Regions from separate parts of the Streptomyces sp. NBC_00523 genome, predicted to be linked through region 1. Evidence: riboswitches for the same ligand, from Rfam matches in the RefSeq annotation. Region 1 holds a riboswitch; each other region holds the start of a gene.

Region 1 (4,203 bases):
ATGGACGACGCGCACAGCGGCGGGGGACTGATGTGGGACTTCGGGCGGACCCTGGTGAAGCAGGCCGTCGCCAACCGCTGAGACGTTTTTGCCCCTGAGGCAAGAAATTTGCCTCAGGGGAAAGTCTTTGGCCCAATGGAGGCATGAATCCTCCGGACGACCTGGCAGCCGATGAGCTGCCCGGTGTCGCGCCACGCCTGCGCGATCTGCGCCGAGGCCGTGGTCTCACCCTGGAGACCGCGGCCCAGCGGGCCGGGCTCTCGCCCGCCCACCTCTCCCGGCTCGAAACGGCCCGGCGCCAGCCCTCGCTGCCGATGCTGCTCCAGCTGGCCAGGATCTACGGTACGACGGTCTCCGAGCTCCTCGGCGAGACGCCCCCGGAGCGGGACGCCATCGTTCGCGGCCGCCCGTTCGAGGGCGCGGCCGCCGACGGCTGGCTGTACCAGCAGGCCGGCGGCTCCGGCCGGGCCATGCAGGCGCTGCGCGTCCGCGTCCCGTACGGCGCCCAGGGCGACCTGGTCCGCGTCCACCCCGGCGAGGAGTGGCTGTACGTCCTGACCGGCCGCCTCCGGGTGACGCTCGGCGAGACGGTGCACGACCTCGCGCCCGGCGACGGCGCGCACTTCGACTCCCTCACCCCGCACCGGATCGCGGCCCCCGAACCCGAGGGCGCCGAGCTGCTCTTCGTCCACACCCTGCTGCAGAGCCCCGCCGCCGACCTGTGCCTCGGCGGCCGGGTCCACCGCGCCTGAGACGTATCGGCCGCCGGACCCCGGCAGCCAGAGAGGCCAGTCATGTCCGATTCAGAGCACTACGACCCGCTCACTCCGGCCCCGCGCCCCGGCGCCGACAGCCAGGAGAAGAAGATGCCGCGCGGGCTCGTCATCCGGCTCTTCGCCTACCTCGTGGCCGGGCACGTCATCGCCGCGTTCCTGTATCTGCTCTTCGCGGTCGGCATGCACAACCAGTAGGCCGGGCCGCCTCAGCTCTCGTCGAGGAGCCGTTCGCGCAGCCGCTCACGGGTGGCGGGCGTGAGCTTCAGCCCGTCGGTGAGATAGCGGTCGGTGCCGCCCCAGGTCTCGTCGATCGCGGCGAAGGCCGCGGCGAGGTAGTCGGGCTGGGCACCGAAGAGCGGGTTGAGCAGCTCCAGCACCTCGGGGGACATCCCGGTCGCCGAGGTGTCGCTGCGCCGGATGCGGTAGCGGCGGTGCGCGTCGTTCGACTTGAGGTAGTCGGCCTCGATGGTCTCCCGCCCGACGCCCACCGCCAGCAGCGTCACCGCGATCGAGAGCCCGGCCCGGTCCTTGCCGGCCGCGCAGTGCATCAGGGCGGGGACGCTGTCCTCGGCCAGGGCGTGCAGCACCCGGCTGTGCTCGGCGGTGCGCTCCAGGATGATCGAGCGGTACGAGGCGACCATGCGGCTGGTCCCCTTGCCGTCGGCCAGGATCGAGCGCAGCTCCGCGATGTTGCCGTCGCGCACCATGCGCCAGAACTCGGCGCCGTCCGCCGGGTCGCTGAGCGGGATGCTCACGTTCCGTACGCCCGGCAGCTCGATGTCCAGGCCGTCCAGCTTGTGGTCGGCCGCGTTGCGGAAGTCGAAGACGGTGTGCAGGCCGAGCCCGCCGAGGAAGGCCGCGTCCTCGACCGTGGCGTGCGCCAGGTGACCGCTGCGGTAGAGCCTGCCGTGGCGCACCCGGCGGCCGTCCGCGGTGGGCAGACCGCCTACGTCGCGGAAGTTGCGGACACCGGTGAGAACGGGCTCCGTCGGCGGGGTCTGCGGCAGCTGCTGCGTCACGGTCACTCCTGGAGGCTCTGCCCCGGCGCGTGTCGCCGACGGGCCCACGTCCGCGACGATACGACATCGGTTCCTGGGGCAATCATCTCGGCCGCCCGCTCCGCCGTCGGGGTGGACGATGGCCATGACATGTCCGTATTGCCGGATTATGTAGAACTTGCCCTGGTTGCGCGGGAGATGATCACCCGTTCGTGAGCGGGATCATATCCGTGACGGTGTGTGGTGACGCCCCGGCTGGGTACTCCCCGCGCCGCGCGGAAAGGCAAGATCCGTAATCCACGGAGTGTGACCGGAATTCCGCGCCGCAATTCCGGTGCGGAATCCGGTGCCGAATCCGTGGCTTGTTTCCGTCGTCCCGGCTCGCTTACGTTCCATGCCATCCGGATGGAACGCCCAATCCTGCCGCCGTCCGGAATTCGCACCCACTCACCGTGTGGCAGGAGCGGGGGAACCAGGTAAGCCGCCGACCGGGACGACCGGACGGCTAGGGGTGAAGTCGCGCCAGGCGCGGCCGGGCATCTCCAGCCCGAACCCGACAGCTCACCTCGCAGGCGCCGGAGAGGAAATTCTTCATGCCCAACTCGGGTAAGCACCGCCGTCCCAAGTCCAGCACCATCGCCCGTGGCGTCGTCGCCGCGAGCGCCGGCGGAGCCGTCATCGCGCTTCCGCTGCTCGGCGCCACCGGTGCCCACGCCGCGGAGCAGTCCGCCCCGGCCACCTCGAAGTCGGTCGCCGCGCACACCGCCCCGGCCAAGCCCGCGAAGAGCGCCGGCACCACCACGTACTCCGTCGTCTCCGGCGACTACCTGTCGAAGATCGCGGCCCAGCACCACCTCAAGGGCGGCTGGCACAAGCTGTACCAGGACAACCGCGAGGTCGTCGGCGAGAACCCGAGCCTGATCTTCCCGGGCATGAAGCTGACCCTCGGCGCCAAGGCGGCCCCCGCCGCCACCACGTCCGAGGCCCCCGCCAAGGCCGCGCCCAAGGCCGCCGCGCCCAAGGCCGAGACGAAGGCCGCGCCCAAGGTCGAGACCAAGACCGAGGCACAGACCGAGACCAAGACCGAGGCCCCCGCCTCCCAGGACGACGCCTCCGGCTACGTCCACCCGGTCCCGGGCAACCACACCACCGCGTACCGCGCCTCCGGCGCCAACTGGTCCAGCGGCAGCCACACCGGCATCGACTTCCCCGTCTCCACCGGCACCAGCGTGAAGGCCATCACCTCCGGCACCGTCGTCACCGCCGGCTGGGGCGGCGCCTACGGCAACCAGGTCGTCATCAAGCACGCCGACGGCCACTACTCCCAGTACGGCCACATGTCCTCGCTCTCCGTCTCGGCGGGCCAGACCGTGACCGCGGGCCAGCAGGTCGGCCTCTCCGGCTCCACCGGCAACGCCACCGGCCCGCACCTCCACTTCGAGGTCCGCACCGGCCCGGAGTACGGATCGGACATCGACCCGATCGCCTACCTGGCGTCGCACGGGATCAACGTCTGATCCAGGCAGTACGGGCCCGGTGATCCGGGTCGCTGAACGACACAGAGGGACGGCGCACGGCGGTGCGTCGTCCCTCTGCTTATTCCCCCTTTACCGAAAACTGACCGGGTGGTTTATCTCACCACCCGTCAACCCCTTATTACGGTCGCGTAGGTCACATTCCGGGGTGCAGGATATGCGGTTGTGGCAGACGATTCGAACAACCTTCAACAGGGCGCCATCGACCGACAGGGCGCCATCGGGTCGTACGCGGCGATTGGCGACAGCTTCACCGAGGGAGTCGGCGACCCCGGCCCGGACGGAACGTTCGTCGGCTGGGCCGACCGGCTCGCGGTACTCCTCGCGGACCGGCTCCCGGAGCCCGGCCCGGCGACCGGGGACTTCCGCTACGCCAATCTCGCCGTACGAGGACGCCTCCTCGACCAGATAGTCGAGGAGCAGGTGCCCCGGGCCAAGGAACTCGCCCCCGATCTGGTGAGCTTCTGCGCCGGAGGCAACGACATCATCCGGCCGGGCACCGACCCGGACGACGTGGCCGAACGCTTCGAGCGGGCCGTCGCCGACCTCACGCGGTCGGTCGGCACCGTCATGATCACCACCGGCTTCGACACCCGTGGCGTCCCCGTGCTGCGCCATCTGCGCGGCAAGATCGCCACCTACACCGCCCACGTCCGGGCCATCGCCGACCGCTACGACTGCCCGGTCCTCGACCTGTGGTCGCTGCGCTCCGTGCAGGACCGGCGCGCCTGGGACGGCGACCGGCTCCACCTGTCGCCCGAGGGACACACCCGGGTCGCGCTCCGCGCCGCCCAGGTCCTCGGACTCGACGTGCCGGCCGACCCGGACCAGCCGTGGCCGCCGCAGCCCCCGCGCGGCACGCTGGAGATCCGCCGCGACGACATCCACTGGGCG
Region 2 (4,203 bases), 3.6 Mb from region 1:
ATGGGCTCCGCGAACGGCAGACACCGCCGCCCTCGTCAGGCACCCGCCATCGTGGTCGCCGCAGGCGTCACCGGCTCGGCCATCGCCATCCCGCTGCTCGGCGCGGCAAGCGCACACGCCGCGGACACCGCGACCTGGGACCGGGTGGCCGACTGCGAGAGCGGCGGCATGTGGAGCGCCGACCTCGGCAACGGCTCCTACGGCGGTCTCCAGTTCACGCCGGAGCTGTGGAAGGCGTACGGCGGTGAGTCGTACGCCGAGCGCGCCGACCTCGCCAGCCGCTCGCAGCAGATTGCGGTGGCCGAGCGGGTCCTGGCCGCCAAGGGCCCCAAGGCGTGGCCGAGCTGCGCGGTGATCTCCGGGCTCACCAAGGCCGCGGGCAAGGCGGACGTGGACCCGGGCGACAAGGGCGAGGAGGACCCCGCCCGGGGCGCCGACTCGGGCCTCGACGCCGGTCTCGGCACCGACCCGGTGGACGACGCCTCCTCGGGCTCGTCGGCCACCGCCTCGGACGAGGCGTCCGACGCGGCCACCACGGGCAAGGAGGCCGGCAAGAGCTCCGGCAAGCACGCGGGCAGGAGCGCCGAGGAGAAGGCGGACGCCTCCGCCTCCCCGTCGGGCGACGCTTCGGCCGACCCGTCCGCCGACCCCTCCGGCACCCCGTCCGCCTCGGACGACCCGTCCACCACGCCCTCGGGCGACCCCTCCGCGGACCCCTCGGCCGGCGCGACGGACGACGCGCGGGCGAAGGGCGGCAAGCACCGGGGCGCCCCGGCCGCCGACGACGCCACCGGGACGGCCGACGGGCGCGACACGGGCCGCCACGCCTCGCGGGGCGACGGCGACGCGCGCGACAGTGCCACGGGGCCGGCTGGCGGCACGTACACCGTGCGGCCGGGCGACAACCTCTGGGCGATCGCCGACGCGCAGGACCTGCCCGGCGGCTGGCCCGAGCTGTACGAGGCGAACAGGGCCGAGGTGGGCTCCGACCCGGACCTCATCCTGCCCGGCCAGAACCTCGATCTGGGCCTGGGTGACCTGGCCCCGGACCAGGTCGCCGAGAGCGCCGGATGAGCCGTTAGAGCCCCCTGCGCTTTGGGTGGTTTAAGAGGCCCATGTCCCACTTTTGACCGAGTGAGACATGGGTCTCTTTGCGTGAACTCACGCCCCTTGTCCGGGAGGTCCCGCCGCATCCGTTCCGACCTGCACAAATGAGGGTTCATCGGATGCTCTTACGGGATGATTATCCGGTATGTCCTTCTTTGAATATGACCGGTGGGTGTGATTACGGTCAGAACCGCTCGCACCGCGGGCCCCGTCGACCGTCACGCCGAATCCTGCCGTCGGTCGGAGGGAACAGACGCGAAAGCGCCGTAGGCAGGAGCGGGGGACCCAGGTAGGCGCTGGGCCCGGTCGTCGGGAGACGGGCGGGGCCGGCTAGGGGTGAAGTCGCGCCAGGAGCGCGGCCGGGCAACTCACTTGGCCCGAACCCGACAGCTCACCTCGCAGGCGTCGGTGAGGAGAAGACTCGATGCTGCTCAACCGCAAGGGCAACAAGCACCGCCGCCCCTCCAAGGCCGTCCGTGTCGCGACGCTCGCCGGTGTCGCCGGTGCCGCCGTCGCCGTGCCGCTGATGGGCGCGACCAACGCCTCCGCCGCCTCCGTCGCCACGTGGGACGCCGTCGCCCAGTGCGAGTCCGGCGGCAACTGGTCGATCAACACCGGCAACGGCTACTACGGCGGCCTGCAGTTCTCCCAGTCCAGCTGGGCCGCCGCCGGCGGTACGCAGTACGCGCCCCGCGCCGACCTGGCCACCAAGGCCCAGCAGATCGCCACCGCCGAGAAGCTCCTCGACCTGCAGGGCCCGGGCGCCTGGTCCTGCGCCGGTGCCGGCAACCTGACCAACGACGGTGTCGACCCGGGCGTCGACACCGGCTCCGGTGCCGCGAAGCAGGAGGCCCCCAAGCAGGAGGCCGCCCCGAAGAAGGCCGAGCGCACGGAGGCCCCGGCCACCAACCGCTCCGACCGCTCGGACGCCCCGAAGGCCGCGAAGAAGACGGTCACCACCCCCACCGGCAAGAAGGTCGCCAAGGGTGACGGCGAGTACAAGGTCGTCTCCGGTGACACGCTGAGCAAGATCGCCGCCGAGCACCACGTCAAGGGCGGCTGGGAGCGGCTGTTCAAGCTGAACAAGGACATCGTCCAGGACGCCGACCTGATCTACCCGGGTCAGCAGCTCCACCTGACGAAGTAACGAAGCAACCGCGATCCCTCCTCGCTGATCGCTCAGGCCGCCCCGGCCCGGCACGCACTCTCCCCCCGTGTGTTGCCGGGCCGGGGCACGCCGCATTGAGGCCGCCGGGCACCCGTGAGCGTTCAACTGTTGTAGTTACCAGTCAGTAGTTATCCGGCCTTTCGCTCCGGTATGCCCGCCCTTGGGTCCTTTTTCGTCCCAGGGGACGGGCGGTCGGCCGACGCCGACGGCCGGGCCGGTTAGGCTCTTGTCGCAAGGCCAAAGTGACCCTGCACAATCAGCGTCATATCCCAGAAGGAGATGCCTCGTGCCGTCCATCGACGTCGTCGTAGCCCGGGAAATCCTCGACTCCCGGGGCAACCCCACGGTCGAGGTCGAGGTCGGCCTCGACGACGGCAGCACCGGTCGTGCTGCTGTTCCGTCCGGCGCCTCCACCGGCGCGTTCGAGGCCATTGAGCTTCGCGACGGCGACCCCAACCGCTACCAGGGCAAGGGCGTCGAGAAGGCCGTCCTCGCCGTGATCGAGCAGATCGGCCCGGAGCTCGTCGGCTACGACGCCACCGAGCAGCGCCTCATCGACCAGGCGATGTTCGACCTGGACGCCACGGAGAACAAGGGCTCGCTCGGCGCCAACGCCATCCTCGGCGTCTCCCTCGCCGTCGCCCACGCCGCCTCCGAGGCCAGCGACCTCCCGCTGTTCCGCTACCTCGGCGGCCCGAACGCGCACCTGCTGCCCGTTCCGATGATGAACATCCTGAACGGCGGCTCGCACGCCGACTCCAACGTGGACATCCAGGAGTTCATGATCGCGCCGATCGGCGCCGAGTCGTTCTCCGAGGCCCTGCGCTGGGGCGCCGAGGTCTACCACACGCTGAAGAAGGTCCTGAAGACCAAGGGCCTGTCCACCGGCCTCGGCGACGAGGGCGGCTTCGCGCCGAACCTGGAGTCCAACCGCGCCGCCCTCGACCTCATCATCGAGGCCATCAAGGAGGCCGGTTACGCCCCGGGCAAGGACATCGCGCTCGCGCTCGACGTCGCCGCGTCCGAGTTCTACAAGGACGGCTCGTACGAGTTCGAGGGCAAGTCCCGCTCGGCCGCCGAGATGACCGAGTACTACGAGGAGCTCGTCTCCGCGTACCCGCTGGTCTCCATCGAGGACCCGCTGTACGAGGACGACTGGGCGGGCTGGAAGGTCATCACCGACAAGCTGGGCGCCAAGGTCCAGATCGTCGGCGACGACCTCTTCGTCACCAACCCGGAGCGCCTGGCCCGCGGCATCGAGGAGGGCTCCGCCAACGCCCTGCTCGTCAAGGTCAACCAGATCGGTTCGCTGACCGAGACCCTGGACGCCGTCGAGCTGGCCCAGCGCAACGGCTTCAAGTGCATGATGTCGCACCGCTCCGGCGAGACCGAGGACGTCACCATCGCCGACCTCGCCGTCGCCGTGAACTGCGGTCAGATCAAGACCGGCGCCCCGGCCCGCTCGGACCGCGTCGCCAAGTACAACCAGCTGCTGCGCATCGAGGAGATCCTCGACGACGCCGCGGTGTACGCGGGCCGCTCGGCGTTCCCGCGCTTCAAGGGCTGACGCCCCTCGCGGGTACCCCCCGCCTCCGTCCGTCCCCGCGCCCGGTCACGTACCGTGTGCGGGGACGGACGTCGTAATGGGGAGGCGGGAACATGGCCGTGAAGGACAGGGACCGGTTCTCCACCGCGACCCGGCTGCGGCTGCTCGGTGAGCAGACCGCCGCCCGCGTCTACCGGTCCCAGAACCGGCGCCAGGCCCGCCGCTCCCGGCTCACCGGCCGGGCCGCCTTCCTGGCCCTGGTCGTCTGCTCCCTGGTCGTCGCCCTCGCGTATCCGATGCGTCAGTACGTGTCGCAGCGCGACGAGATCGCCGACCAGCGCAGGCTGGCCCGCGAGGCCGAGGCGCGCACCGAGGAGCTGCG
Region 3 (4,203 bases), 5.7 Mb from region 1:
AGTCCTGCGTCCACCAGACGGGCTCGGTGCCGGGCCCGGCGGCGCCGACGACCGGGCCGTCACCGGCGCTGCCGTAGTAGACGCCGACCACGCCGCCGTCCGGGGAGCCCCCGCTGGTGGCGTCTGGGCGGCGCGGCGTCCCCGTGACGAGGTCGTCGTAGCCGTCGTTGTTGATGTCACCGGAGGCGACGGCGGGGCCGCCGCGCAGGGAGCGCTCGAAGCGGAGCCCCTGGACCTGGCCGGAGAAGTAGGCGGACCAGCCCTCTCCGTGGTTCGGGCCGGCGGCCGTCCCGGAGACGACGAGGTCGGCGAGGCCGTTGCCGTCGTAGTCGCCCGTGGTCAGCGACTTCGGGTCGATCTCGTGTCCGGGTTCGGCCGGGATCACGTTCTCGCGCTGGGCGGGGGCGAGGGGCGCGGCGTCGGCGTCCTTCTTCAGCAGGGCGGGTTCGTAGCGGAAGAGCATGAGGTCGAACAGGTCGGTCACGGCCAGCTCGTCGCCGGGGACGTCGGGGCTGAAGTGGGCGGCCGCGAGGGCGCTGCCGAATCGCGCCCAGGCGGTGGGCTCGCCGGCCTGGAGCCAGTCGCTGTCCGTGCCGGTGAGGCCCTGCGGGGACCCCCAGAGCACGACGGCGCCGCCCGCGTCCGCCAAGGGCTCGATGTCCTCGCCCGGGACGCCGATGATCGCGTCGTCGTAGCCGTCGCCGTTCAGGTCGCCGGTGGCCACGGACTGGCCGAAGGCGTCGCCCGCCTCGGCGGCGCCGCGCACCCCGGCGGTGTTCTGGCTGAAGACGGCGGACGGGCTGGTGCCGAGGCCGCTGCGGGAGCCGTACTGGACGGTGACGAAGCCGGCGCCGGGCTTGCTGTCGATCGTGGCGCCCGAGGCGCCGATGAGCACGTCCTCGTAGCCGTCGCCGTTGAAGTCGGTGTTGCGGTCCTTCGCCTGGACGGCGCCGGGCGCGGACGGACCGGCGTAGGCGGAGGGCGCGGCGATGGCCGCGCCCGTCAGCAGGAGGATCGAGGCCGCGAGAACGGCGGCCGAACGGTACGTACGCACAGGTGGCTCCTTGGATCAAGGATGGCCGGGCGACTCCGGGGGGTGCCGGGAAGAGCCCGCTGTCTTCCCGGACGCCGTGTTCGACACCGCTTGTGCCACAAGGGTTGTACGGCTTTTCCGCGACAAGAGCGTGACGGCATGCGAAAGGGGCGGGAAGAAGCGCTTCCGCTTCTTCCCGCCCCTGTTCACGGCCCTGCCCCGAGCGCGGGGCCGGTTTCGGTCAGTACGCGCCGAAGACGTTGTCCATCGAGCCGTACGTGGCGGCGGCGTAGTTGCACGCGGCCGTGATGTTGGCGACCGGGTCGTAGATGTCCGTCGACGTACCGGGCACGTGGTAGGCGTCGAAGGTGGGCTGGATCACCTGGAGCAGGCCCTTGGAGGGGGTGCCGTTGACGGCGTTGATGTCCCAGTTGTTGATCGCCATCGGGTTGCCCGAGGACTCCCGCATGATGTTGCGGTAGATGCCGTCGTAGCTGCCGGGGATGCCCTGCTGCCCCATGATGGCGAGGGATTCCTTGATCCAGCCGTCGAGGTCGTCGGTGTACGCGACGGCCGCCTGGGTCTCGGCGGGCTTCTCGGCGGCGACCGGGACGGCGGTGCGCTCGGAACGGTCGGCGCGGTCGGCGCTCTCGGTCCGGGGGGCCGTGTCGCCGTTCTTCTCGGCGCTCTCCGCCTTGAATGCGCTCTTCTCGGCGGCCTTCGGGGCAGCGGCCTCGGACTTGGCGCCGATGGTGAGCTTCAGGCCCGGGTGAATGAGGTCGGGGTTGCCGCCGACCGCACCGCGGTTGTCCTTGTAGAGCCGCTCCCAGCCACCGCTGAGGGAATGGCCCTGGGCGATCTTGTAAAGCGAATCGCCGGACACCACGGAATAGGTGGTGGGCGCGGCCTTGCGCGCGGCAATTTCCTTGCCGGCGACGGAAGTCGGGGCCGCGGCCTTTTCGGCGACGACGGTCTTGGCGGGGGCGGCGGAAGCCGATCCGGCCGTGATCAGGGGGAGTGCGAGAACGGCTCCGCCCGCGCTGACGGCGATGAAACCGCGGGTCAGGGACGCGGACTTGGCACGACGGTGCTTACCCGGGATGGGCATGGGGTATTTCCTCTCCGTCGCCTACGAGGTGAGCTGTCGGGTTCGGACTGGAGATGTCCGGTCGCGCATGGCGACTTCACCCCTAGCCGCTCCGGATTCCGGACCGGCGGCAAACCTGGGTCCCCCGCTCCTGCCGTACGTGAGTGGTCGGGTTCCCGGACGGCGGCAGGATTCGGCGTTCCATCCGGATTGATGACGGGACCGTAAGCGAGAAACGACGGCCGGAACAAGCCCGGAATTGCTGATCACAATTGTTTTGCAAGATCAATCAAAGGAAATGCTCATGATCGCCCGCGCCGGGGGAAGTCAAATTTCTTGGCACGACTGGGAACCGGGAGATCGGATTGCGCGTCAGAAACGGCCGACGTGACGCTGCCCACTGAAGCCGGAATGGGGGCGTTCGCCCGTTTTGGTCGCATCTGACCGCATCAAAACCACTCCGAACGCCCGCAATTGGCATTTTGCTCATACACGAGCAAAAGGGACACAGGGTGGCTCGCGACCGGGCGGAATCACCGGTTCCGGCCCTCCGTTCGCGTGATCACTCTATGGTTAGGCTTACCTAAGTGTTGCCGCCCCTGTTCACCGTCCTAGGGCCTGTCGTCAAACTGCCGTCGCCCGCCAACGCCGCCGGCATCCCCCGTACGACCATGGCGGCGTACGCCGCGTCCAAGGCCGCCTCCGTCATGTTCACCAAGTGCCTCGGCCTGGAACCGGCCCCCCTGGGCGTCCGCTGCAACACCGTCTCGCCCGGCTCCACGCTCACCGACATGCAGCGCGGGATGTGGCCGGCCGGTGAGGCGCACGACGACGGGCCCGCCGCGCAGCGCGTCATCGCCGGGGACCTGGCGAGCTACCGCACGGGCATCCCGCTGGGCCGGATCGCCGAGCCGTCCGACATCGCCGAGGCGGTCGCCTTCCTCGTGTCCGACCGGGCCCGCCACATCACCCTGCACGACCTGTACGTCGACGGCGGCGCCACCCTGCGCGCCTGACCCGTCCGCCCGGCGCCCCCGCAAGCGGCTCCTCCCCCTGGAGACCTGAAACGATGACTGCCTCTCCGTACGACGACGCCCCGGCCTGGCCCGCAGAGTTCGCCGCCCGCTACCGCGCGGCCGGCCACTGGCGTGGCGAGACCTTCACGAGCATGCTGCGCGAACGGGCCGAGGCCCACGGCGACCGCGTCGCGCTGGTCGACCCCGCGCCCGAGCGCCGCGCCTGGGCGTACCGGGAGCTGGACGAGCGCGCGGCCCGGCTGGCGGCCGGCTTCCGGGCACGCGGGATAGCCAAGGGCGACCGGGTCGTCGTCCAGCTGCCCAACATCGCCGAGTTCGCCGAGGTCGTCTTCGCCCTCCTCCGGATCGGCGCGCTCCCCGTCTACGCGCTGCCCGCCCACCGCGAGACGGAGATCCCGGGCGAGCACACCGCCCTGTCCGACGTGCCGTGCGACGCGTCCGGGGAGCCCGAGGACGGGCCCGAGCCGCACGACCTGGCCTTCCTCCAGCTGTCCGGCGGCACCACGGGGGTGCCCAAGCTCATCCCCCGTACGCACGACGACTACATCTACTCGCTGCGCGGCTCCAACGAGATCTGCGGCGTCGGCGCGGACACCCGCTTCCTCGTGATCCTGGCCGCCGCGCACAACTTCCCGATGAGCTCGCCCGGCTGGCTCGGCACGCTGTACGCGGGCGGCACCGTCGTCCTGTGCCCGCGCCCCGACCCGGCCACGGCGTTCCCGGTCATCGAACGGGAGCGCGTCACCATGACCGGCATGGTGCCGCCGCTCGCCCTGGTGTGGACGGACGCGGCCGCTTCGGCGGAGCAGGACCTGTCGAGCTTCGAACTGGTCCTCGTCGGCGGCGCCAAATACAGCGAGACGGCCGCCCGGCGCCTCGAACCGGCGCTCGGCTGCCGGCTGATGCAGGTCTTCGGCATGGCCGAGGGCCTCGTCAACTACACCCGGCTGGACGACGACCACGAGACCGTCGTCTCCACCCAGGGCCGGCCGATCTCCGAGGACGACGAGATCCGCATCGTGGACGACGCCGGACAGGACGTCCCC
Region 4 (4,203 bases), 2.7 Mb from region 1:
GCCGGCATGCGCGGTCGGGGCCTGCTCACACGGGCAGCCCACCGAGCCGGGGGGTGCAGCAGATACCTTGCGTCAGAACACATGTTCCTCGCAACACCTTCTCGTTTTCGGCACTTTGGGGTTCGGGTCAAGGGCGGCCGTGGTCCGCGCCGCCGGTGCGCACGGGGTGCGCGGGACGGGTGGTGGTCATGAGAGCTCCGAAGATGCCGTAGAGTTGGGTTCACCGACGCGGGGTGGAGCAGCTCGGTAGCTCGCTGGGCTCATAACCCAGAGGTCGCAGGTTCAAATCCTGTCCCCGCTACTGAAGGATCAGGCCCGGCACGCATGCAGCGTGCCGGGCCTGATGCGTTGTCGGCGCATACGCGTTGTCGCCCCTTCGGCGGCCGAGGACTCGCCCGGTGGCCGGGCGGGCGCGAGGCTGGGGGAGGTGCGCGGTACCGGCCGTGGCCGCACCGGGCAGGAGACCGCAGGTGAGGAAGTGGGAGCGACGGTGGCGCGGGCCCGACGGCGCGGGCAGCCGCCGGTTCGTCCGGGTGCTGCCGGTGACGATGATCGTCATCGGGGTGGTGTTCGACCTCTTCACGCCGCCCTCCTTCACGGCCGTCCCGATCTTCGCGGCCGCCCCGCTGATCGCCGCGCCCTTCTTCGGTCTGGGCACCACGATCCGGATCGGGATCGCCGCAGTGCTCGCCGTCGCGGGCATCCGGCTCTACACCGGCGACCTGGTCGAGGTGGTCTCGTTCATCGAGATGCTCACCGTGCTCACGGTCGCCGTCCAGGCGTGTGTGATCAACCGGGTCGTGCGGCGCGGCAGCGAGCAGCTGGCGTCCGCCCGGATCATCGCCGAGACGGCCATGCGAGCCGTGCTCCCCGTCCCGCCGGAGCGGATCGGCGGACTCCAGGTGGCCGCGCGGTACGAGGCGGCGCAGGCGGACGAGTTCGTCGGGGGCGACCTCTTCGCGGCCGCCGACACTCCGTACGGCGTACGGCTCGTGCTGGGGGACGTACGCGGGAAGGGGCTGGAGGCGGTCGGCGCGGTGGCGGTGGTGATCGGGGCGTTCCGCGAGGCGGCGGAGCACGAGAAGTCGCTGGAGGGCGTGGCGCAGCGGCTGGAGCGGGCGCTGGCGCGTGAGTCGACGCGGGGTGGCGGCTTCGATGAGTTCGAGGAGTTCGTGACCGCCGCGCTCGCAGAGATCCGGCCGGGCGGACAGTTCGTGCGGATCGTGAACCGGGGCCACCCCGAGCCGCTGCTGCTGCGCGGGGACGGGGCGGTGGAGGCGCTGACGCCCACGGAGCCCGCGCTGCCGCTGGGCATGGACCTGGGGGTGCGGCCGGACCGCTCGGACGAGTGGGAGCTGCCGCCCGGCGGGACGCTGCTGTTCTACACGGACGGCCTGTCGGAGGCCCGTGACGCCGAGGGTGTCTTCTACGACCCGGCGGAACGGCTGCGCGGGCGGCTCTTCCCGGGTCCCGAGGAGCTGCTGTCCGCGCTGACCGACGACGTACGGCTGCATACGGGGGGCGAGTCGACCGACGACATGGCGCTGCTCGCGGTGGCCCGGCCGGCCAAGGGACAGCCCGACCGGCGCAGGACGGTGAAGATCATCAAGGGGGGTACCACGCTGCGTGACTGAGGAGCGTCGCTCCGCATAACATTTGACGCAACGTCAGAAAACGCGTAGTGGCTGAGCGTCGATCAACTCGCCCGATTCCACCCGGTTGTGTCCCGTAAAGTCCAGGCCGGGCGCGTGAACGATCAGTGGGAACAGCTTGGAATCGGACCCGTCTGTCTATTAACGTTCGATAACGCAGCGCGGTTGTCCCAGCCGTCGTCAGGGACGGCGCCGCGCGCGTGCGCCGAATTCCGCAAGGGAACCGGGGAACCACCTACATGGGGTGAATCGGGCATCTTCGTCTTCACAAGAGGCGGAGGAACCCGTAGGAGACCTTCCTGCTCCGAACCCGTCAGCTAACCCGGTAGGCGAGAAGGAAGGAAAGGAGCGCGCCCGCGTGGCGTCCAACAAGCCTGCCCCCGAATCACCTTCCCGGTTCGTGCCCGAGTACGGCGCCGACTTTGCGTCCGGCCCCGGCACCGCTTACATCCCGGAACAGGGCGGCGACTACGCGACCGACCGGGGCAATGGCTTTGCCACCGGCGCCGGTTACGGCAGCGGCTTCCGCGCCGACGACGCCGACTCCGAGCGGACCTGGGAGGAATGGAACCCCACCGAGGAGTCCGTCCGCCCCGTCCGCGGCAAGCACCGTGTCGCCAAGCAGCGCAATGGTCTGGCCCGTAGCTCCACCGTCCTCGGCGTCGGTGTCATCGCGGCCGTCGGTGCGGGAGGCATGGCCACCGCGCAGAGCAAGCCGCCGGTCTCCATCTCTCTTCCCGATTCCATCACGGGCAATCTCCCCGACGCCAAGTCCCTTCCCGGCGTGGGCGCGTTCTTTTCCGGTGAGAGCGAGGCCGAAACCCCCGCGACCGCCACCGCCGCCGCCCCGCTGACGACCGCCGGCATCACGACCGCCGAGGCCGAGCAGGGCACCACGGACGCCGGTGAGGCGCTGCGCGCCCGCATCCTCCAGCAGGCCGAACAGCAGCAGGGCGCCGCCGACGCCGAGGCGAAGGCGGCCGAGGAGAAGGCCGCTGCCGAGAAGGCGGCCGCCGAGGCGAAGAAGCAGCAGGACGAGGCCGAGGCCAAGGCCGCCGCTGAGAAGAAGAAGGCGGAGGAGGAGGCGAAGAAGAAGGCCGAGGCGCTGCGCCTGGCCAAGCTCGCCGCCAGCTACGCCATCCCCACCTCCTCGTACACGATCACCTCGACGTTCGGCGAGGCCGGCTCCATGTGGTCCTCCGGCTACCACACGGGCCTCGACTTCGCGGCCCCGACCGGCACCCCGATCAAGGCCATCCACACCGGCACCATCAAGTCGGCCGGCTGGTCCGGCGCCTACGGCTACCGCACGGTGCTGGAGCTGGAGGACGGCACCGAGCTGTGGTTCTGCCACCAGTCCTCGATCGGCGTCACGGTCGGCCAGAAGGTCACCACCGGCGACACCATCGGCCGCGTCGGCGCGACCGGCAACGTGACCGGCCCGCACCTCCACCTGGAGGTCCACACCCCGGACGGCACCGGCATCGACCCGATGGCCTGGCTGCGCGCCCGCGGCCTGACGGTCTGAGGACTCCTCCTCCGGCACCCCGGCCCTTCCCCGCACGCGGCCTTCCGAACCCCGGCAGCCCTGACGCACACCCCCCCCCGACGTCAGGGCTGCCGGTTCGCGTACAGCGGCAGCCTCCGCAGGGAGCAGCCTGCCGGATGTAGATGGCACGGAATAGCGGATAGCCCGGAAGCTGTTGTTCCACCTATGACTTCACTGCGCAATCTCGGCCCGTCGGGCCTCCAGGTCTTCCCGCTCTGCCTCGGTGGAAACGTCTTCGGCTGGACCGCTGACGAGACCCAGTCCTTCGCCGTCCTCGACGCGTACGCGGCGGCAGGCGGCAACTTCGTGGACACCGCCGACGCCTACTCGCACTGGGTGCCCGGCAACGAGGGCGGCGAGTCGGAGACGGTCATCGGCAAGTGGCTCGCGTCGCGCGGCAACCGGTCCGACGTCGTGGTGGCCACCAAGGTCGGTGCGCTGCCCGGCTACAAGGGCCTCTCGGCGCCCACGATCAAGTCGGCCGCCGAGGAGTCGCTGCGCCGCCTCGGCACGGACCACATCGACCTGTACTACACACACTTCGATGACGAGACGGTCCCGGTCGAGGAGATCATCACGGCCCTCGACGAGCTGGTGAAGGAGGGCAAGGTCCGCGAGATCGCCGCCTCCAACATCAGCGCCGCGCGGCTGCGCGCCTCGCTGGAGTTCTCCGAACGCGAGGGCCTGGCCCGCTATGTGGCGCTCCAGCCGCACTACAACCTCGTGTCCCGGGACACCTACGAGGGCGAGCTCCAGGACACCGCCGCCGACGCCGGGCTCGCGGCCGTCCCGTACTACGCGCTGGCCGCCGGCTTCCTCACCGGCAAGTACCGCCCGGGGACTGCTGTGGACAGCGCCCGCGCCGGGAGCGCGGCCGGTCACCTGGAGTCGGAGCGCGGACAGCGGGTGCTCGCCGCGCTCGACACGGTGGCGCGGGACCGGGACGCCGAGATCGCGACGGTGGCCCTGGCCTGGCTCGCGTCCCGCCCGACGGTCGCCGCG

The links. A riboswitch is a leader RNA that binds a small molecule or an ion and turns the genes downstream of it on or off. The one in region 1 is predicted to bind cyclic di-AMP.
Region 2: it holds a riboswitch for cyclic di-AMP, as region 1 does, so the genes downstream of both, OHS17_RS13115 (LysM peptidoglycan-binding domain-containing protein) here and OHS17_RS29595 (M23 family metallopeptidase) in region 1, are expected to answer to the same signal.
Region 3: it holds a riboswitch for cyclic di-AMP, as region 1 does, so the genes downstream of both, OHS17_RS03905 (transglycosylase SLT domain-containing protein) here and OHS17_RS29595 (M23 family metallopeptidase) in region 1, are expected to answer to the same signal.
Region 4: it holds a riboswitch for cyclic di-AMP, as region 1 does, so the genes downstream of both, OHS17_RS17575 (M23 family metallopeptidase) here and OHS17_RS29595 (M23 family metallopeptidase) in region 1, are expected to answer to the same signal.

Annotation. Positions count from the first base shown of each region.
Region 1 is NZ_CP107836.1:6,555,692-6,559,894, forward strand. Features, by position in the region: gene OHS17_RS29575 (aspartate aminotransferase family protein) at 1-81, shown strand, start outside; gene OHS17_RS29580 (helix-turn-helix domain-containing protein) at 144-752, shown strand; gene OHS17_RS29585 (DUF6126 family protein) at 795-971, shown strand; gene OHS17_RS29590 (tyrosine-protein phosphatase) at 983-1,795, opposite strand; cyclic di-AMP (ydaO/yuaA leader) riboswitch at 2,205-2,364, shown strand; gene OHS17_RS29595 (M23 family metallopeptidase) at 2,368-3,291, shown strand; gene OHS17_RS29600 (SGNH/GDSL hydrolase family protein) at 3,475-4,203, shown strand, end outside.
Region 2 is NZ_CP107836.1:2,929,217-2,933,419, reverse strand. Features, by position in the region: gene OHS17_RS13120 (transglycosylase family protein) at 1-1,074, shown strand; cyclic di-AMP (ydaO/yuaA leader) riboswitch at 1,360-1,527, shown strand; gene OHS17_RS13115 (LysM peptidoglycan-binding domain-containing protein) at 1,532-2,254, shown strand; gene eno (phosphopyruvate hydratase) at 2,562-3,842, shown strand; gene OHS17_RS13105 (FtsB family cell division protein) at 3,935-4,203, shown strand, end outside.
Region 3 is NZ_CP107836.1:847,786-851,988, forward strand. Features, by position in the region: gene OHS17_RS03900 (FG-GAP repeat protein) at 1-1,054, opposite strand, end outside; gene OHS17_RS03905 (transglycosylase SLT domain-containing protein) at 1,275-2,141, opposite strand; cyclic di-AMP (ydaO/yuaA leader) riboswitch at 2,145-2,329, opposite strand; partial or broken gene OHS17_RS03910 (SDR family oxidoreductase) at 2,765-3,136, shown strand; gene OHS17_RS03915 ((2,3-dihydroxybenzoyl)adenylate synthase) at 3,190-4,203, shown strand, end outside.
Region 4 is NZ_CP107836.1:3,887,443-3,891,645, forward strand. Features, by position in the region: tRNA gene OHS17_RS17565 (tRNA-Met) at 228-301, shown strand; gene OHS17_RS17570 (PP2C family protein-serine/threonine phosphatase) at 471-1,634, shown strand; cyclic di-AMP (ydaO/yuaA leader) riboswitch at 1,846-1,999, shown strand; gene OHS17_RS17575 (M23 family metallopeptidase) at 2,011-3,180, shown strand; gene OHS17_RS17580 (aldo/keto reductase) at 3,367-4,203, shown strand, end outside.